DNA from 3 places in the Streptomyces sp. NPDC016677 genome. Region 2 is predicted to be linked to each of the others. Evidence: riboswitches for the same ligand, from Rfam matches in the RefSeq annotation. Region 2 holds a riboswitch; each other region holds the start of a gene.
What was found. A riboswitch is a leader RNA that binds a small molecule or an ion and turns the genes downstream of it on or off. The one in region 2 is predicted to bind cobalamin.
Positions count from the first base shown of each region.

Region 1 (6,696 bases), on a different contig from region 2:
TGCTCATACGGGCGCTCCCGGTGGAATGAAGGGCAGTCCTTGTGGCGCGCCGGACTCGATGAGCCGCCACAGCGCGTCCGTGTCCGCGTGCTGTTCGATCAGGTCGCCGAGCCGGTCGAGCTGCTCCTCGCGCAGCGCGGCGAACGAGGTGTCGGGGGCCGGCACGAAGCGGCGGCCCGCGGCGGCGGCCACCTCGCGCAGGAACGCCCGCCGGAACCCGTCCGACTCCAGCGAACCGTGCCAGTGCGTGCCCCAGGTCTGGCCGACCCGGCAGCCGTCCAGGAAGGGCTCACCGCCCTCCACGGAGGCGACCCCGTGGTGGATCTCGTACCCCTCGACCCGCTCGCCGAGGGCCTCGCCCACCGGCCGGGTGAGCGTCTTCTCACGGGCGAACCGCACCCGCACGGGCAGCAGACCGAGCCCGTCGACGTGCCCGGCGCGCGACTCGACGTCGTCCTCGATGTGCTCGCCGAGGAGCTGGAAGCCGCCGCAGACCCCGAGCACCGGCCGCCCCTCGGCGACCCGGCGCGCCAAGGCGTCCGCGAGCCCCCGCTCCCGCAGCCACTCCAGGGCCCGGACCGTCCCCCGCGTCCCCGGCACGACGACGAGATCCGCGTCGGCCAGCTCCTCCGGCCGGTCCACGAACCGCACGACGACACCCGGCTCGGCGGCCAGCGCGTCCACGTCCGTGAAGTTGGACATGAGGGGGACCGCGCAGACGGCGACCCGCAGCACGTCCTCGCCGACGGGGGCGGTGACCCGGGACTCCCGGACGGCGCCGCGCAGCGACACCGCCATCCCGTCCTCCTCGTCGATGCCGAGCCCGTGCCGGTACGGCAGCACGCCGTAGGCGGGCCGCCCGGTGAGCCCGCGCAGCATCTCCAGGCCCGGCTCCAGCAGCGAGACATCGCCCCGGAACTTGTTCACCAGGAACCCGGCGACCAGCGCCTGGTCCTCGGGAGCCAGCAGCGCCACCGTGCCGAAGAACGAGGCGAAGACCCCGCCGCGGTCGATGTCGCCGACGACGAGGACGGGCAGCCCGGCACCCCGGGCGATCCCCATGTTCACGATGTCGGTCCGGCGCAGGTTGATCTCGGCCGGACTGCCCGCCCCCTCACAGATCACCGCGTCATACGTGCCCCGCAGCTCGGCCAGGCACTCCAGTACGGTGCAGAGCAGTCGCTGCTGCCGCCCGCCGTGGTAGCCGCGGGCGCTCATCTCACCGACCGGCTTGCCCAGCAGCACGACCTGGCTGCTCTGTTCGCCGCCCGGCTTGAGCAGGACGGGGTTCATCAGCGCGGTCGGCTCCACGCGGCACGCCTGCGCCTGCATGGCCTGCGCCCGCCCGATCTCGGCGCCCTCCCGCGTCACGAACGAGTTGAGGGACATGTTCTGCGCCTTGAACGGCGCCACCTTCACGCCCTGCCGCACCAGCCACCGGCAGATCCCGGCGGTCACGACGCTCTTCCCGGCGTCGGAGGTGGTACCGGCGACGAGCAGACCGCCGTTCATGCCGTACGTCCTTTCCTCAGTCGCGCTCCCACGATCCGTGCGCCCGCGCACACGCCCAGCGCGAGCCAGCTCACGCGCCGGGACAGCCGTACCGCGCGGTCGATGTCGGCGACCCGCACGGCGCGTCCGCTCCGGTTGAGGACGGGCCGGTGCTCCACCCGGCCGCCGTAGGACAGCGTCCCGCCCAGCCGCACGCCGAGGGCGCCCGCGAAGGATGCCTCGACCGGGCCGGCGTTGGGGCTCGGGTGCCGGCCGGCGTCGGCCCGCCAGGCCCGTACGGCACCCCTCGGGTCGCCCCCGGCCGCCGTGGCCAGTACGGCGGTCAGCCGGGCGCCCGGCCAGCCGGCGAGGTCGTCGAGCCGGGCGGAGGCCCAGCCGTAGCGCCGGTAGCGGGGCGACTTGTGCCCGACCATCGCGTCGAGGGTGTTGACGGCACGGAAGCCGAGCAGCCCGGGGACCCCGGCCACGGCGCCCCACACCAGGGCGCCCACCACCGCGTCGGAGGTGTTCTCGGCGACGGACTCCACCACCGCCCGGGCGATCCCGTCGGCGTCCAGGGCCTGCGGGTCCCGTCCGCACAGGTGCGGCAGCCGGGCCCGGGCCCCCGCCACGTCCCCGGCCTCCAGTGCCCGCCCGATCGCGGACGCCTCCCGGGCCAGCGAGGTCCCGCCGACCACGGCCCAGGTGGCGGCGCCGGTCAGCGCGACGGAGGCGGCGGGGCAGGGGCGTACGGCACGGGCGGCCACGGCACCGAGGGCGACGGCGCCACCGGCGCACACGGCGGTGTGCAGGGCGCCCCGGCCCCGGTGGTCACGCCACAGCAGTTGTTCCACGGCACCGGCGGCACGGCCGAAGACGGCGACCGGATGCCCGCGGCGGGGGTCGCCGAGGAGCAGGTCACCGAGGAGGCCGGCGGCGGCGCCGTACGCGAAGACGCGTCCGGCACGCACGGGGATCAGCCGGTCACACGGGAGGCGGGAGAGGTACCGGGCCTGCGTTCCGGACGGCAGCCGAGCATCGCGTTATGTCCTCACTCAGGGTGTCCACGCCCTGGTTCGACGAGACCGGCGGTGAGAGTTCCTGGCTCCCGGGGAGTGCTCCCCGGTCACAGTGGCGGGACCGCGCCGGATTCGCACCGGGCTTCCTCTCCTGCCGCCGTACATGGCCCCGGAAGTCCACCACGGGCCGAGAACGCCCGTCAACTTGCCGTTGACCTGCGCGGGGGGAGTGTGCTGAGGCCCACACCGTGGACCGTTCGGGCTGGAGATGCCCTCGATCCGCCCGTCCCCGATGTCCCCGACGCCCGGAGACGGGGTGCGGACACGAAGCCGCCCTGCCGTAGGCACCCGTAGGGCACCCGGCAGGGCGGCGACAAGGGAGGCGAGGGGGAAGGGGGGAGGCTGGGAGGGGGGGCGTCAGGCCACGATCAGATAGATGCCGTACGCCACCGCCGCCGCGCACGCGGCGAAGCACACGTACGCGCCGGTGACCGCGAGGCCCGCGGAGCCGCCCCGCTCGGCGGCCCGCTCCTGGCGGGACAGGCCGGCGATGCCGAGGGTGAACAGGGTCACCAGGGCGACGGTGGCCACGAGGCCGACCCCGAAGACGGAGCCGAGGGCTGCCCAGTCGATCTTCATCGTGCTTCTCTTCTCCTGATGTCCGGACGGGACCGGCTCAGACGGGGGTGGCGGCCGAACGGGCGGCCGGGGCGTCGGGGGCCTCGGACGACTGGGCCGGGATGGTGGCCGAGAGCCCGCCGGTCACCGGAAGTCCGTCGTCCACCGGGAGCCCGTCCGTCGCCGGAGGTCCGTCGGCCGGGGTGCCCACCGGAGGCGGCGCCACGGCGGCCACCGCGGCGGTCACCACACCGGCCGGCTCCTGGGCGTCGTCCCCGCCGGTGACGTTGGTGTGGTCGACGACCTCGCGCCGCGAGATCCGCCAGATCGCGAAGCTGGCCGCGACCAGCAGCACCGCGACGAGCGCCGTGCCCCAGTCGCCCAGTCCGCAGACCCACTCGGCGAGCGCGGCGACCAGGGCCGCGGCCGGCAGCGTCAGCCCCCAGGCGACGAACATCCGCGTCGCCGTCGACCAGCGCACCACACCGCCCTTGCGGCCGAGGCCGGCGCCCATCACCGAACCGGAGACGGAGTGCGTGGTGGAGAGCGAGAAGCCCAGGTGGGAGGAGGCCAGGATGACCGTCGCCGCGCTGGTCTGGGCGGCGAAGCCCTGCTGCGGCTGGAGGTCGGTCAGGCCCTTGCCCATGGTGCGGATGATCCGCCAGCCGCCGAGGTAGGTGCCGAGCGCGATGGCGAGGCCCGCGGAGAGGATGACCCACAGGGGCGGGTCGGAGTCCGGGGTGAGGGCGCCGCCCGCCACCAGGGCGAGGGTGATGATGCCCATCGTCTTCTGCGCGTCGTTGGTGCCGTGCGCCAGCGAGACCAGCCCGGCCGAGGCGATCTGGCCGACGCGGTACCCCTTGTCGGCGGCCTTGCCGTCGGCCTTGCGGCCCAGCCGGTACATCAGCCGGGTGGCGACCAGTGCCGCGATGCCCGCCACCACGGGGGCGGCGATCGCCGGGAGCAGCACCTTGGTGACGAGGACGTCGCCGTGCACCGCGCCGACCCCCGCCGAGGCGATCGCGGCGCCGATCAGACCGCCCATGAGGGCGTGCGAGGAGCTGGACGGCAGGCCGACCAGCCAGGTCAGCAGATTCCAGAGGATCGCGCCGACCAGGGCGGCGAAGATGACCTCGGGACGGATGCCGGTCTCGTCGACGAGACCCTTGGAGATCGTGTTGGCGACCTCCACGGAGAGGAAGGCGCCCACCAGATTCAGGACGGCGGACATGGCCACCGCGATCTTGGGCTTGAGCGCACCGGTCGAAATGGTCGTCGCCATCGCGTTCGCGGTGTCGTGGAAACCGTTCGTGAAATCAAACGCGAGTGCGGTCACCACCACAATCGCGAGGATCAGCGAGAAGCTTTCCATTTACCCAGGCAATCGTTCGAGGTCATTGGCTGGACGAACGTAGGTAACCAGGGTGAACGGAAGATGAACTGGGAGGGGCGTGGTGGTGTCCGGAATCGGAGCCACCGCCCCCTGCCCCTGCCCCCTCCGGCCTCAGCCCCCCTGGGCGAACGTCTTCAGCCGGGCGAGGGACCCGTTGAACACGTTCTGGTCGCCCGGGAGCGGACCGGCGTTGTCGTACTGCCAGAACGTGTACGACGCCCAGCCGGCCGGCAGTTCACCCGCGCTCGGGGCGTCGTAGCGGGCGATCCACAGGGGGTGGTCCGCGGCGAAGGCGCGGCTGTTCCCGGTGCACGTCTTCCACCAGTGCGTGGTGGTGTAGATCACCGGCCGGCGGCCCGTGAGCCGCCTCACCTCGTCGCTGAACGAGTCGATCCAGGCCGTCATCCGCGCCTTGCTCAGCCCGTAGCACTTCTTCGTCTTGTCGTACGGGTTGTACTCGATGTCCAGCGCGGGCGGCAGGGTGCGGCCGTCGGCGCGCCAGCCGCCGCCGTGGCGCACGAAGTACGCCGCCTGGGTGCGGCCCGAGGACCTGTGCGGCAGCGCGAAGTGGTAGGCGCCGCGGATCAGGCCCGCCCGGCGCGCGCCGTCGTACTGCTCCTCGAAGTAGGGGTTGCGGTAGGTGTGCGACTCGGTGGCCTTGACGTAGGCGAACGTCGCGCCCTTCGCCCTGGCCCGGCCGAAGTCGACGGTCTTCTGGTGGGACGAGACGTCGTGCCCCTTCGGCCGGCCGGCCGCGGCCGAGGCGGACGCATCGGTGAGCGCGGTCCCGCCGAGGGCGAGCGCGGCGGCGCAGGCCGCGAGCAGCCGGCCCCGGCGGGACGGTATGAGGCGGGTGCGGTCACGGGCCATGATTCCCCCCGGAAATCCCCCGAAAATGGCAACGTGCATGACAAACCAGCCCGAGCGTACTCGAAGATCATCGAACGCTCACCGATCCCCGGCCAAGAGGAAGCCAGGGGCTGTTTGTCGTGATATGCACCCTCCCGGAGGCTCGGCTTCCGCCCTACAGTGCCCCGGCCTCCCGGCCCGCCTGGCAGGATCGCCGCAGCGCCGGTCGGCGGCGGGACCACTGGGGCGTACGGGACGCCCGGGAGGAGGCGGGATCGTGCGGGAGCCGCGGGGGAGATGTGTACGACCGGAGGAGGCCCGCGCCTGGGAGGCGCTGGTGGCCGCCGCCCGGCGCACGGTCGCCGACGGACTGGTGGTCGGCACCTCCGGCAACGTCTCGGTCCGGGTCGGCGACACCGTGCTGGTCACGCCCTCGGGCGTGCCGTACGACCGGCTCACCCCGGACGACGTCACCGGCGTGGACCCGGACGGGCGGCAGGTGCTCGGCGCGCTCGTCCCGACCAGCGAACTGCCCATGCACCTCGCGGTCTACCGGCACACCGACGCCCGCGCGGTCGTCCACACCCACGCCGTGCACGCGACGGCCGTCTCCACCCTCGTACCGGAGCTGCCGCTGGTGCACTACATGGCCGCGGCCCTCGGCGGACCCGTCCGGGTCGCCCCGTACGCGACGTACGGCACCGACGAGTTGGCCGAGAACATGCTCCGCGCCCTCGACGGCCGGACCGGCTGCCTCCTCCGCAACCACGGGACGATCACGTACGGCTCCTCCCTCGACCAGGCCTACGACCGCACCGCCCAGCTCGACTGGATGTGCCGCCTGTGGCTGACCGCCGCCTCGGTCCCCGGTCTGACCCCGTCCCTGCTGACGGAGGGGCAGGTCGCGGAGGTGGCGGAGCGGCTGCGCGGCTACGGGCAGCGAAGCTGAGGCGAGCCGGGAGGCCGGGAGGAGCGGTAGGCCGGGAGGAGCGGTGGGCCGGGAGGCGGGCCGGGGGGCGACGGGGCGCGGTAACGGCCGCGGTGACGGCCGGGGTGGCGGGACGGGGTGACGGCCGGGACGGTGCGGCCGGGTGCCGGGTGCCGGGTGCCGGGTGAGGGGTGCCGGGTGAGGGGCGAGGGGTGACCCGTCCGTCACCCCCAGCCGTCCTTCCGGTGGCTTACGGCGGAGCACGCCGGGAAACTGGGAGCTGTGCGCACCGTCACCGCAACGACCGCCGCCGTCACCGCGGCCCTGGCAGCCGGCGCCGCGAGCGTCGCGGCCGGCCGCCTCGCCAGCGACGCCGCCCTCAAGGCGACGCCCGGCCG
Region 1 covers NZ_JBVHEO010000014.1:49,670-56,365, reverse strand. Annotated here, with positions in the region: gene cobN (cobaltochelatase subunit CobN) at 1-7, opposite strand, end outside; gene ACZ3IG_RS28535 (cobyric acid synthase) at 4-1,512, opposite strand; gene ACZ3IG_RS28530 (cobalamin biosynthesis protein) at 1,509-2,462, opposite strand; cobalamin riboswitch at 2,568-2,707, opposite strand; gene ACZ3IG_RS28525 (hypothetical protein) at 2,928-3,149, opposite strand; gene ACZ3IG_RS28520 (inorganic phosphate transporter) at 3,187-4,500, opposite strand; gene ACZ3IG_RS28515 (lysozyme) at 4,633-5,391, opposite strand; gene ACZ3IG_RS28510 (class II aldolase/adducin family protein) at 5,645-6,319, shown strand; gene ACZ3IG_RS28505 (alpha/beta hydrolase) at 6,581-6,696, shown strand, end outside.
Region 1: it holds a riboswitch for cobalamin, as region 2 does, so the genes downstream of both, ACZ3IG_RS28530 (cobalamin biosynthesis protein) here and ACZ3IG_RS21630 (ABC transporter substrate-binding protein) in region 2, are expected to answer to the same signal.

Region 2 (6,696 bases):
AAGTCCAGATGCCCGGCGAACAGCGCGTGGCCCAGCCGGTTCCACGCCAGTACGTCGGAGCGCCGGCCGAGCACCAGGGCGGGGACGTCGCCGAGCACGCCCAGGAACTGACGTGTCGCCTCCGGCACCCGCTCCGGCGCCGGACGCCGCCCCCGGGGGCACCGCCGGTCCACCCGGGCCAGGTCGTGCAGGTACCGCTTCTCGGACTCGTCCAGCCGCAGGGCCCCGGCGATCGCGTCCAGCACCTCGGGCGACGCGCTCAGCGACTGTCCCTGCTCGTGGCCCCCGGCGGAACTCGCGGCCCGCGCGCATGCCACCTGGATCCGGTTCGCCACCACCGGCGACCTCGGCTGGGACCCGTACGACACCGAACGCCGGGCCACGATGCGCATCGACGCCGGGTGGGCCCGGGTCGACGACCCCCGCGGCCGGGAACTGCGGGCCTGGGACACAGCGCCTGGGCCGGCGGGGCGCCGGGTCGCCGGGGCGCCGTCGTCCGCGGCGACGAGGTGGGCGAGCGGGCGCAGGCCGTCCGCTCAGGGGGAGCCCGGTCCGGCGGAGCAGCCGGTCATGCCGAGGCCGGGCACGGCGGCCGGGCCGAGCGACTCGTGGGCGAGGGTCAGTTCGCCGACGGCGGGCCGGGCCCGCATGGCCCGCTTTCCCCCTGGGCGGAAGACTCCCCGGAACGGTGCGGGCCCCGCCCCGAGCGGCCGAGCGGCCGAGCGACGGCACATCCCCGGTGCGGCATACTTTCTGGATGAGCCCACGCACCACCCCGACCAGCCGGCCGATCACGATACGGAGGGCTGTGGCACGGGATGCCAAACGGCTCACGCGGCTCGTGCGTCGCTCGGGCGCCTACGCGGGTGAGTACGCGGCCGCGGTCGCGGGCTACCGGGTCGGACCCGATTACATCGAGGCCCACCGCGTCTTCGCGGCCGTCGGCGCCGACGAGGAGGAAGGCCGGGTCCTCGGGTTCTACTCGCTCGTCCTCGCTCCACCGGAGCTCGACCTGCTGTTCGTCGCCGACGAAGCGCAAGGACGGGGGATCGGACGGCTGCTCGTCGCGCACATGCGGGCCGAGGCCCGTGCCGCCGGGCTCGACCGCGTCACGGTCGTGTCGCACCTTCCCGCCGAGGGCTTCTACCACCGCGCGGGTGCGGTGCGGACCGGGACCGCGCTCGCGAACCCGCCCGCCGTGCCGTGGGACCGTCCCGCATTCGAGTTTCGTGTTTCTTCCGCATGAGGCGATCGCGGTCGCCCCGATACGGGTCGCGCCGCCGCCGCCCGTTTCGCGGTCCGTGTCCGTGACCGCACCGGCGGTGTACGACCCCGACACGACAGCCCTACGGGTGGCGCGGATGGCATGGGGCAGTACCGGGAGGGCCCTTCAGCCGCGTGGCTCTTCGGGGAGGAACGTCACCTGCGGGGCGCCCGTGCGCGGGTGGGTGGCCACTTCCGCGGCCACTCCGTAGACCTCGGCCAGCAGCCGCGGGGTGAGGATCTCGGTGGGTGGGCCGGAGGCGGTGACCTCGCCGGCGTGCAGGACGTAGAGGCGGTCGCAGTAGTAGGCGGCCAGGTTGAGGTCGTGCAGGGCGAGCAGCACGGTGGCGGGCAGGCGGCGCAGGGTGCTGAGCACGGACAACTGGTGCCGGATGTCGAGGTGGTTGGTGGGTTCGTCGAGGACGAGGAGGGCGGGCTGCTGGGCGAGGGCACGCGCGATGAGGACGCGCTGGCGCTCGCCGCCGGAGAGCCGGTCGAAGGGGCGGTCCGCCAGGTGGACGGCGTCGACCGCGAGGAGTGCGGAGCCGATGAGTTCGGCGTCCTCGGGAGTGTCGCCGGCGAGGAGCCGTTTGTGCGGGGTGCGGCCCATCGCGACGACCTCACGGACGGCGAGGTCCAGGTCGGCCGCCGAGTCCTGGACCACCGCCGCCACGGTGCGGGCCAGTCGCCGCACCGGCAGCGACCAGGCGTCGTCTCCGTCGACCCGTACCTGCCCGGTGTCGGGGCGCAGGACGCGGTAGACGGTGCGCAGGAGGCTGGACTTCCCGCTGCCGTTGGGGCCCACGAGCCCGATGGTCTCCCCCGGGCGGGCGGTCAGGGAGACGTCGTGCACCAGACGGCGGGCTCCGGCGGTGAGCGTGACGCCGTCGACGCTCAGTTCGGTCGCGGTCACGTCACTCCTCGGTCGGTGCCGCGCCGGGCGTCCCGGCGCATCAGCCACAGGAAGAACGGCCCGCCGCACAGGGCCGTGAGCACGCCGACGGGTATTTCCATCGGCGCGGCGATCGTCCGCGCGGCGATGTCGGCCCAGATGAGGAAGACCGCTCCCGCCAGTGCCGCCGTCGGCAGGACCCGGCGGTGGTCGCCGCCGACGAACAGGCGCACGATGTGGGGCAGCATCAGCCCGACGAAGCCGATCGGTCCGGCCGCCGCGACCAGCACCCCGGTGACGAGGGAGACCAGGACGAACAAGCGGGCACGGAACCGGGCCACGTCCAGCCCCATCGTGGTCGCCGCCTCCTCGCCGGCCAGCAGCAGGTTCAGATTGCGGGCCTGTGCCATGAGGGCGCCGACGCCGAGCAGCAGGGCCGTGCTCGGCAGCCACAGGGTGCCCCAGCCGACGCCGCCGAGGCCGCCGAGGGTCCAGGCGAGGACCGCGCGGGCCTCGTTGCCCCGGCCGGTGGTGAGCAGCAGCAGATCGAGGACCGCGGTGAGTACCGCCGCGATCGCCACTCCGGACAGCACCAGCCGCGCCGAGGTGACGCGTCCGCCGGTGCGGGCGGTGGCGTACACCAGCAGGAGCGCGCCCAGGGCGCCCACGAAGGCGGCCACCGACAGGGAGGCCGGTCCGAAGAGCGTGACCCCGAACACGATCACGGAGACCGCGCCGAGGGACGCACCGGAGGAGACGCCCAGCAGGTACGGCTCGGCGAGCGGGTTGCGCACCAGAGCCTGCAGAGCCGTACCGATCACCGCGAGGCCGGCTCCGGTGACCGCGCCGAGCAGCACCCGTGGCGCCCGCACGTCCACCACGATGGTCTCCCGGGCCCGTGACCAGTCAGGCTGCCTCCAGTCGGCACCCAGCGCGTGCGTCACGATGCCCCACACCTGGCCGGGCGGCACCTGGACGGAGCCGATCGCGAGGCCCGCCGTGGCGGAGACCAGGAGCAGGGCGGTGAGCACGAGCAGCGTGACGGCCGACCGGGTACGGCCCGCTCCTGCCGCCTCGGCTTTTCGTCGTTGAACCGCCCGCTCAGTGGACGTGCCGGCGGCGGCCTGGGTCACCGGAAGCCTTCGGGGTGCAGCCCGCGGGCCAGGTCCTCGACCGCGTAGGCCGAGCGGACGCCGACCAGGGTGGCGGTCAGCGGCAGGACGACGAAGCGCTTGTTCCTGATGGCGGGTACCCCGGCGAGCGCGGGCTGGGAGAGCAGGAACCTCTTCTTCTCCTCGACGCTTCCGGCGCCGGCGTAGTCGTAGACGGCGATGACCTCGGGCCCGCGCTCGACGACCTGCTCCCAGGAGACGTCGCCGAAGACGTCGTCGAGGCCGGCGAAGACGTTCTCGCCGCCGGCCAGCCGGATCAGCTCGGTGCCCAGGCTCCTTCCGCCCGCCGTGAAGGCGCTCTTGTCGCCGCTGTCGTAGACGAAGACGGACACCCGGGGTTCGCCCTTGACGGCGGTGGTGGTCTTGTCGACCCGCGCCTGGAGGCCGGCGACCAGTTCGTCCGCCCGGTCGGGCACGCCGAAGATCTCGCCGATGGTGCGGATCTCGTCGTAGGTGTCCTTCATCGTCACCCGCTTCTCGCCGCAGTACTCGCGGTTGAGGTGGGTGTCGATGCCGGCGTCGGCGAACGCCTTCCGGGAGCGGCCCTCGTTCTCGGCGAAGGCGCTGCCGTAGCCGCCGTAGACGAGGTCCGGCCCGGCGTCCAGGATCTTCTCGAACGACGGCTCCCTGTCCGCCAGTTCGGGGATCGACTCGTAGTCCTTCCTCAGTTCGGGCAGGACCGCGGAGTCGCGGAAGGCGGTGCCGACCACGCGGTCCTTCAGGCCGAGGGCGAGCATGAGTTCCGCCGGGTGCTGGTGGATGGTGACCACCCGTGACGGCGGCCTGTCGTACGTCGTCCGCACGCCGCAGTTGTCGACGGTGACGGGGAAGCCCGCGGGCACGGCACCCGTGGCCTTCGCGTCGCCGCCGTCGGACGAACCGCAGCCGGTGGCCAGTGGCGCTGACGCGAGAGCGACAGCAGCGGCCGCGGCACGGAGGAACCCGCGCGTGCGGGCAGGGGTGAACGAAGGGGACACGTGAAGCCTCCTGGAGTCCGCGCTCCTCGGATCGGGCCCGCGACGGACCAGTGTCCTGACTCCCGGATCGACGTTCCCTCCGCCTTCCCGCGCGGCGCGCAGTGGCGTGTCGGAGGGGCGCTCCCCGGTCACAGTGGCGGGACCGTGCCGGATTCGCACCGGCTTCCTGTCTCCCGTCGCGGCGATGACCAGGCGATCCTACGGTCCCCCGAGCCGGCGGCAAAAGGGCGTGCGCACCACCTTCCTCACGCCTCCCGGGCAGCCCGCAGGACGAGCCGCTCGGCACTCTCGTCGTAGGGGCGCCCGTCGAACCCGCCGAAAACCTCCACGCGGCCGAACCCCGCCTCCTCGGCCATCCGCCGCAGCTCCACCGCGCTGTACACGAACCACGTCAAGGTGGCCCGCGTCACCCGCTCGCCCCGGACCAGCACCCACTCGCTGCGCAGCCGCGCCCACTCGTCCAGCACGGTGTCGGTCTGCACCATCAGGTCGTCGCCCCGCCGCACCACCTTGGGCGGGGTGACCTTGCGGGCCAGGAGTTCCTTGCCGGCGAGGTCGAGGACGAGCGTGCCGCCGGGAGCCAGGCAGGTGCGCATGGTGCGCAGCACGCGCGCGTTGTCGGCGGGGTCCTCGAAGTACCCGAAGGAGGTGAACATGTTGAGGACGACGTCGAAACCGCCCGGTGCGCTGTACTCGCGGGCGTCGGCCCGTACGTACGTCACCTCGGCACCGGCCTCGGCCGACCGCTCGCGTGCCCGGTCCAGCATGGCCGGGCTCAGGTCCACTCCGGTCACGCGGTGACCGCGGCGGGCGAGCGGCACGGTGAACACCCCCGGCCCGCAGCACAGGTCCAGCACGCGCGACCCCTGCGGGAAGGCCAGCAGGGGGGAGGTGCTCAGCAGTTCCTCGGCCTGCCCGTGGCGCTGCTCGGAGAAGAGGAAGTCATGGAACTCGGTCCAGAAGTCATCGTCCTGGAATCCGCCCGTCCGTGTCATCGCGCGTCAGTGCTCCTTCATGGTCGTCGGGGACGCGGTGCCGCGCCGTGCGACGGCGCAGCGTGAGCAGAAGAGGGGGGAGCAGCAGACACTGGGCGGCGGCCAGCAGCCAGAACCAGCCGGTGTGTCCGGCCCGTTCGCCGAAACCGTACAACTGCCCGCCCAGCACGCCGCTCGCGCAGGCGCCCAGGCCCGCGGCCAGCCGCTGCTGGCCGAAGACCACGGCGTCGGAGCGAGGGCTGCGGCGCAATGCCTCCAGGTCGTTCTTGAGGAACAGCACGATGTCGCCCAGGGTGATCAGCGCGCCGCCCGCCAACAGCGCCGTCCGGGTACCGGCCGCCAGCACGGCCAGGCCCGCCGCCAGACCCGTGAAACCGACCGCGAGGGCGACGGCGTACGGCATGCGCCGGATCAGGCCGGACGCGAGCGGCTGTACGACGATGACCAGGGTGAAGCAGAGCAGCAGCACCAGGCTGTAGAACGCGCTGGAGGCGCGCTGGACGGCGTACACCGCCAGGAAGTGCTGGAAGTGGAAGTAGAGGTAGAAGGCCAAGGCGTTGGCGGCGAACGGCAGGAGTGCCACGCCGGCCAGGAGACCCGAGGGGGCCGTGTCCTTCGATCCGGTGGGGTGTTCCGCGGTGGTCTCCGGTAGTCGCGCGTGTCCCGCCGTGACCGCGAGGAACAGCGCCGTGACGGCCGCGAACAGCCAGCCGGGCGACGACAGGACGAACGGCGCGGCGATCAACGGGCCCACGGCCATGCCCGCGTTGAGTGCCGCGTTGCCCGCCGACAGGAACGCCGGGCGGCGCTCGTCGTCGACGCCGTGCACCAGGTACGCCTTGTTCGCGGGCAGGTAGAGGGCGGCACCGCAGCACGTCAGGACCAGCGCCCAGACCGCCAGGAGCGGCCAGCGCGGGGCCGGCAGGAGCCCGGCGAAACCGGCGGTGCGCACGACGAGGGCCCACAGCATCGTGCGGCGCAGCCCGATCCGGTCCGCGAGGGCCCCGCCGACGATGCCGCCGGAGAACTGCACGAGCGACGCCACGGCCAGGACGACACCGACCGTGCCGAGCCCCATACCGAGCCGTTCGTGCAGGAAGACCGACATGAACGGCAGGACCATGAAGCTGCCGAGCGGAATGAGGAACGAGCTGGCCAGGAGGAACCGCAGCGGGCCGGTGAGCGGGAACAGCGAGGCCCGCAGCCCCGGTCCCCGGGGGGCGCGCTCACCCACCGGGCGCCTCCCGGCCGGCCGGGTCGGTGAGTACCCGCAGGGCGTTGGCAGCGGCCACCGCGCGGTGGGTGGCGAGTTCGGCGGTCTCCGCCTCGGCGTACACGATGCCCGCGTAACCACGGCTGTCGTCCAGGTGCTCGATGAGGTCACCGGCCCGCTTGAC
Region 2 covers NZ_JBVHEO010000007.1:320,490-327,185, reverse strand. Annotated here, with positions in the region: partial or broken gene ACZ3IG_RS21655 (transcriptional regulator) at 1-74, opposite strand, end outside; partial or broken gene ACZ3IG_RS21650 (carboxylesterase/lipase family protein) at 283-447, shown strand; gene ACZ3IG_RS21645 (GNAT family N-acetyltransferase) at 758-1,246, shown strand; gene ACZ3IG_RS21640 (ABC transporter ATP-binding protein) at 1,391-2,176, opposite strand; gene ACZ3IG_RS21635 (FecCD family ABC transporter permease) at 2,173-3,288, opposite strand; gene ACZ3IG_RS21630 (ABC transporter substrate-binding protein) at 3,285-4,304, opposite strand; cobalamin riboswitch at 4,353-4,473, opposite strand; gene ACZ3IG_RS21625 (class I SAM-dependent methyltransferase) at 4,550-5,299, opposite strand; gene ACZ3IG_RS21620 (MFS transporter) at 5,268-6,533, opposite strand; gene ACZ3IG_RS21615 (ATP-grasp domain-containing protein) at 6,526-6,696, opposite strand, start outside.

Region 3 (6,696 bases), on a different contig from region 2:
CTCCGGCTTCTTCGCGGTGCCGTACACGATCCTGGTCTACCCGTTGATCTTCACCTTCCTGCCCCGCCTGTGGTCGGTCTCGCACAAGCACGGGTACGTGACGACCTCGGACTTCGTGCGCGGCCGGTTCGGCTCGAAGGGACTGTCGCTGGCGGTCGCCGTCACCGGCATCCTGGCCACCATGCCGTACATCGCCCTCCAGCTGGTCGGCATCCAGGCCGTGCTGGACGTGATGGGCGTCGGCGGCGGTGAGGACACCAACTGGTTCATCAAGGACCTGCCCCTGCTGATCGCCTTCGGCGTGCTCGCGGCGTACACGTACTCGTCCGGGCTGCGGGCGCCCGCGCTGATCGCGTTCGTAAAGGACACGCTGATCTACCTCGTGATCGCGGTCGCCATCATCTACATCCCGATCAAGCTGGGCGGCTTCGACGACATCTTCGCCGCGGCCGGTGACAAGTTCGAGGCGGCGGGCGCGGGCGGCGTGACCCCGCCCGACACCGGCCAGTGGACGTACGCCACCCTGGCCCTCGGCTCGGCGCTGGCGCTGTTCATGTACCCGCACTCGATCACCGCGACGCTGTCCTCGCGCAGCCGTGAGGTGATCCGCCGCAACACCACGATCCTGCCGCTGTACTCCCTGATGCTGGGGCTGCTGGCCCTGCTGGGCTTCATGGCGATCGCGGCCGGCATCAAGGTGAGCAACGGCCAGCTCGCCATCCCGCAGCTCTTCGAGGACATGTTCCCGGACTGGTTCGCGGGCGTGGCCTTCGCGGCGATCGGCATCGGCGCGCTGGTCCCGGCGGCCATCATGTCGATCGCGGCGGCCAACCTCTTCACCCGCAACATCTACAAGGACTTCATCAAGCCCGACGCCACGCCGGAACAGGAGACCAAGGTCTCCAAGCTGGTGTCGCTGCTGGTGAAGGTGGGCGCGCTGGTCTTCGTGCTCGGCATGGACAAGACGGTCGCGATCAACTTCCAGCTCCTGGGCGGCATCTGGATCCTGCAGACCTTCCCGGCGCTGGTCGGCGGCCTGTTCACGCGCTGGTTCCACCGCTGGGCGCTGCTCGCCGGCTGGGCGGTCGGCATGGTCTACGGCACGCTCGCGGCGTACGGCGTCTCCTCGCCGACGCAGGCGCACTTCGGCGGCTCGTCGAAGGAGATCCCGGGCATCGGGGAGATCGGGTACATCGGTCTGACGGCGTTCGTGCTCAACGCGCTGGTGACGGTCGTCCTGACCTTCGTCCTCCGCGCGGCCAAGGCCCCCGACGGCATCGACCAGACCCGCCCGGAGGACTACACGGCGGACGCGGGCGACCCGGGCGTGGAGGTGGAGCTGCCGCCGGCGACGGCCGGCTCCGCGCACTGAGACGCGCCCCTGAGGAGCGCGGGGCTGTATCGACATGCGGCCCCGCCGTGCGGGCGCGGGCAACCGGACACACCCCCGGCGGGCCGCCGAAAAGACCCACACCGGCGGCCCGCAGTCGTGCACACTCCCCGCATGGACTTCCGTATCCGCCCAGCCCACCCCACCGAATACCCCGCTCTCGGAGAGATCACCGCCACCGCCTACCTCCACGACGGCCTCCTCGACTTCAGCGCATCCGACGCCTACCTCGAAGAACTCCGCGACGTGGCGAAACGCGCCGCCGCCGCGGAGGTACTGGCAGCCGTGAAGGACGACGCCGTCCTCGGCGGAGTCACCCTCGTGCCGTCCGGCGGCCCCATGGCCGAGCTCGCCCGCGGGGGAGAGGCCGAGATACGCATGCTCGCGGTGGCCCACGCGGCCCGCGGCCGCGGCGTAGGCGAGGCCCTCGTCCGCGCCTGCGTCGATCGCGCCCGCGGCGTCGACGGCTGCGAACGCCTGGTCCTGTCCACGCAGAGGACCATGCGCGCGGCCCACCGCGTCTACGAACGCCTCGGCTTCGTCCGCACCCCGGACCGCGACTGGAACCCGGAGCCGGACGACATCACGCTCCTCACGTACGAGCTGTCCCTCTGACTCGACAGACACTACATCTGGGGTCGCTTTCCTCTCGCGGCACAACATGTATGCTCATGCTCGCTGTCGCCGCAGGGGAATCCGGTGCGAATCCGGAACTGTCCCGCAACGGTGTACTCGCGTGTCCGCACGCCTGTCCAGTCCGAGTACCTGCCGACAGTGCGCCCGGCCGTCCGGCCCGGGCGCCTGACGTCCGGGCCTCGTGGAATGGGCCGGTGGACGCGACGCCGCGCGCGCTCGTGAGCTGCCCCCTGCCCTCCGCAAGGCCCCGTGCCGAGCGAGGGAGTGCTCCCCATGACCATCGCGCCAGCCGACCCGGTATCACCGGCCGGCCCCGCTCCGGCAACGCCCCCGGTGCCCGAGGACAGGCCCGGTGCCGCGCTGCTGCGGACCCTGACCGAACTGACCGCCGACCTCCCCGACGCCGACCCCGGCCGGGTCGCCGCCGCCGCGCTGCGCGGCCGGTCCGCGCGGGCCGACGAGGCGGAGCTGCGGGAACTGGCCACGGAGGCCGCGGCCGGCCTGATCTCCGAGGACCCGGCGTACTCGCGGCTGGCCGCCCGGCTGCTGACGCTCACGCTGCGCGCCGAGGCCGCCTCCCAGGGCGTGACCACCTTCACCGAGTCCGTCGCCACCGGCCACCGCGAGGGCCTGGTCGCCGACCGTACGGCCGACTTCGTACGCCGGCACGCGGACCGCCTGGACGGAATGCCCGACCCCGCCGCCGACGACCGCTTCGGCTACTTCGGTCTGCGCACCCTGCACAGCCGCTATCTGCTCCGGCACCCGCACACCCGCAAGGTGATCGAGACCCCGCAGCACTTCCTGCTCCGCGTCGCCGCCGGCCTCGCCGACGACGACACCCCCGGGTCCGTCGCCGACGTGGCCGCGCTCTACGGCCTGATGAGCCGCCTCGACTACCTCCCCTCCTCCCCCACCCTCTTCAACTCCGGCACCCGGCACCCCCAGATGTCGTCCTGCTACCTCCTGGACTCCCCCAGGGACGAGCTGGACTCGATCTACGAGCGCTACCTCCAGGTCGCCCGCCTCTCCAAGCACGCCGGCGGCATCGGCATCGCCTACTCCCGCATCCGCGCCCGGGGTTCGCTGATCCGCGGCACCAACGGGCACTCGAACGGCATCGTCCCGTTCCTCAAGACGCTCGACGCCTCGGTCGCCGCCGTCAACCAGGGCGGCCGGCGCAAGGGAGCGGCGGCGGTCTACCTGGAGACCTGGCACGCGGACATCGAGGAGTTCCTCGAACTGCGGGACAACACCGGCGAGGACGCCCGCCGCACCCACAACCTGAACCTGGCGCACTGGGTCCCGGACGAGTTCATGCGCCGCGTCGAGGCGGACGCGGACTGGTCCCTCTTCTCCCCCGCCGACGTCCCGGAGCTGCCCGACCTCCACGGCGAGGAGTTCGACGCGGCCTACCGCGCGGCCGAGGCGAAGGGCCTGGCCCGCAGGACGCTCCCCGCCCGCGAGCTGTACGGCCGTATGATGCGCACCCTCGCGCAGACCGGCAACGGCTGGATGGCCTTCAAGGACACCGCCAACCGCACCGCCAACCAGACCGCCGAACCGGGCCACGTCATCCACTCCTCCAACCTCTGCACGGAGATCCTGGAGGTCACGGACGACGGGGAGACGGCGGTGTGCAACCTGGGCTCCCTCAACCTGGCCGCCTTCGTGACCGGCGGGGCGATGGACTGGGACCGCCTGGACGCGGCCGTCCGCACCGCCGTCACCTTCCTGGACCGAGTCGTCGACATCAACTACTACCCGACCGGGCAGGCGGCCCGCTCCAACAGCCGCTGGCGCCCCGTCGGCCTCGGCGTGATGGGCCTCCAGGACGTCTTCTTCACGCTCCGCCTGCCCTTCGACTCCCCCGAGGCCAAGACTCTGTCCACCCGTATCGCCGAGCGGATCATGCTGGCCGCGTACGAGACCTCCGCGGACCTCGCCGAGCGCGCCGGCCCGCTGCCCGCCTGGGAGAAGACCCGTACCGCACGCGGGGTCCTGCACCCCGACCACTACGACGTGGAGCCGGCCTGGCCCGACCGCTGGACCGCCCTGCGCGAGCGCGTCGCCCGCACCGGGCTGCGCAACGCCCTGCTCCTCGCCATCGCCCCGACCGCCACCATCGCCTCGATCGCGGGCGTCCACGAGTGCGTCGAGCCGCAGGTGTCCAACCTGTTCAAACGCGAGACGCTGTCCGGCGAGTTCCTCCAGGTCAACTCCTACCTGGTGGCCGACCTCAAGCGGCTCGGCGCCTGGGACGCCCGCACCCGCGAGGCCCTGCGCGAGGCGAACGGCTCGGTCCAGGACCTCGACCGGCTCCCCGAGGACGTCCGCCGCCTCTACCGCACCGCCTGGGAACTCCCGCAGCGCGCCCTGATCGACCTGGCCGCCGCCCGCACCCCGTACCTCGACCAGGGCCAGTCCCTGAACCTGTTCCTCCAGACCCCGACCATCGGCAAGCTCTCCTCGATGTACGCCTACGCCTGGAAGCGGGGCCTGAAGACCACGTACTACCTGCGCTCCCGCCCGGCGACCCGCATCGCCCGCGCCGCACAAGCACCAGCACAGGCGGCCGCCGCCTGCTCCCTGGAGAACCCCGGGTCCTGCGAGGCCTGCCAGTGAAGACCGATACGAAGAACCAGACCGAGAACCAGGCCAAGAACCTGCTCGACCCCGGCTTCGAGCTGACCCTGCGCCCCATGCGCTACCCCGGCTTCTACGAGCGCTACCGGGACGCCATCAAGAACACCTGGACCGTGGAGGAGGTCGACCTCCACTCGGACGTGGCCGACCTCGCCAGGCTCACCCCCGCCGAGCGGCACCTGATCGGCCGCCTGGTCGCCTTCTTCGCCACCGGCGACTCGATCGTGGCGAACAACCTCGTCCTGACCCTCTACCAGCACATCAACTCCCCCGAGGCCCGGCTCTACCTCTCCCGCCAGCTCTTCGAGGAGGCCGTGCACGTCCAGTTCTACCTGACCCTGCTGGACACCTACCTCCCCGACCCGGACGACCGGGCCGCCGCCTTCGCGGCCGTCGAGAACATCCCCTCGATCCGCGAGAAGGCCGAGTTCTGCTTCAAGTGGATCGACTCGGTGGAGTCGATCGACCGCTTGGAGACCAAGTCCGACCGCCGCCGTTTCCTCCTCAACCTCATCTGCTTCGCCGCCTGCATCGAGGGCCTGTTCTTCTACGGGGCCTTCGCCTACGTCTACTGGTTCCGCGGCCGGGGCCTGCTGCACGGCCTGGCCACCGGCACCAACTGGGTGTTCCGCGACGAGACCATGCACATGTCCTTCGCCTTCGACGTGGTCGACACCGTCCGCCGGGAGGAACCCGGCCTCTTCGACGACGACCTCCGCCACCAGGTCACCGACATGCTGCGGGAGGCCGTCGAGGCCGAGCTGCGGTTCGCGCGCGACCTGTGCGGTGACGGCCTGGCGGGGATGAACACCGACTCCATGCGGCAGTACCTGGAGTGCGTCGCCGACCAGCGGCTCGCCCGCCTCGGCTTCGCCCCGGTGTACGGCTCCCAGAACCCCTTCTCCTTCATGGAGCTGCAGGGGGTCCAGGAGCTGACCAACTTCTTCGAGCGGCGCCCGTCGGCGTACCAGGTGGCGGTGGAGGGTTCCGTCGACCTGGACGAGGACTTCTGAGCCCTCCGGCCCACCGCCACCGGTTCACCCCGGTACGGAGCACCGCCCCGCACACCCGCCTGCGCACGTCCAGGGAGCCTCGGGCCGCCTGGACGTGCGCGCCGCGTCCGTCAGCGGGGCAGCGCCCGCAGCCGCAGCCGGCGCGGCCGCAGCGTGATGCCGATCCGGGGCCGGGTGTCCGACCCCGGCGCGTGCTCGAACCGGAAGGCGGCGGCGATCACGGCGGTGACCAGCGTCAGCTCGGCCATGGAGAAGTGATCGCTGGGGCACTTGCGGTTGCCCACGCTGAACGGGGCCATCGCGTACTTGGGCACCTCCCCGGCCCGCCCGGGAAGCCACCGGTCGGGGTCGAACTCCGCGTGCCGCTCGAAGGAGCGCCGGTCGCGCTGGACCGCGTAGGGGCTGTAGATGACGTCCGCCCCGGCCGGGATGCGGTATCCGCCCAGCTCGGTCTCGGCCACCGTGCGGCGGGTCAGGATCCACACGGCGGGATACAGCCGCATGGTCTCCAGGACCACGTTGGCGGTGTGCGTCAGCTGCCGGACGTCCTCGAAGGCGACCGGGCGGTCACCGACGACGCCCTCCACCTCCTCGCGGATCCTGTCGCCCAGCTCCGGATGGTCGGTGAGCACCAGGAGCAGCGACATGAGCACGGAGCCGACGGTTTCGCTGCCGGGGGTCAGGATCGCGATGACCTGGTCGTGGATCTCCTGTTCCCCGATGGGCTCGCCATTCTCGTCCGTCGCGTCCAGCAAAGCCGTCAGCAAATCGTCCGGTTTCTGACCACCGGCCCGGCGGTCGGCGACGATCTCGTCCACCAGCAGATGCAGATCGGCCAACGCCCGGTTGAATTCACGGTTGCTCGGCACGGGTATCCGGTAAAGCGGCCCGAGGGGGACGACCATACGCTGGTACATGCCGCTGAAGAGGGTGGCGAGGTCGGTGCATATCCGTTCGGCACGGTCATCCATGTAGGTGCCGCGCATCAGGCAGCGGGCGGAAATCCGGACG
Region 3 covers NZ_JBVHEO010000003.1:558,320-565,015, reverse strand. Annotated here, with positions in the region: gene mctP (monocarboxylate uptake permease MctP) at 1-1,372, shown strand, start outside; gene ACZ3IG_RS12325 (GNAT family N-acetyltransferase) at 1,505-2,005, shown strand; cobalamin riboswitch at 2,056-2,177, shown strand; gene ACZ3IG_RS12320 (ribonucleoside-diphosphate reductase subunit alpha) at 2,300-4,651, shown strand; gene ACZ3IG_RS12315 (ribonucleotide-diphosphate reductase subunit beta) at 4,729-5,685, shown strand; gene ACZ3IG_RS12310 (bifunctional albaflavenone monooxygenase/terpene synthase) at 5,796-6,696, opposite strand, start outside.
Region 3: it holds a riboswitch for cobalamin, as region 2 does, so the genes downstream of both, ACZ3IG_RS12320 (ribonucleoside-diphosphate reductase subunit alpha) here and ACZ3IG_RS21630 (ABC transporter substrate-binding protein) in region 2, are expected to answer to the same signal.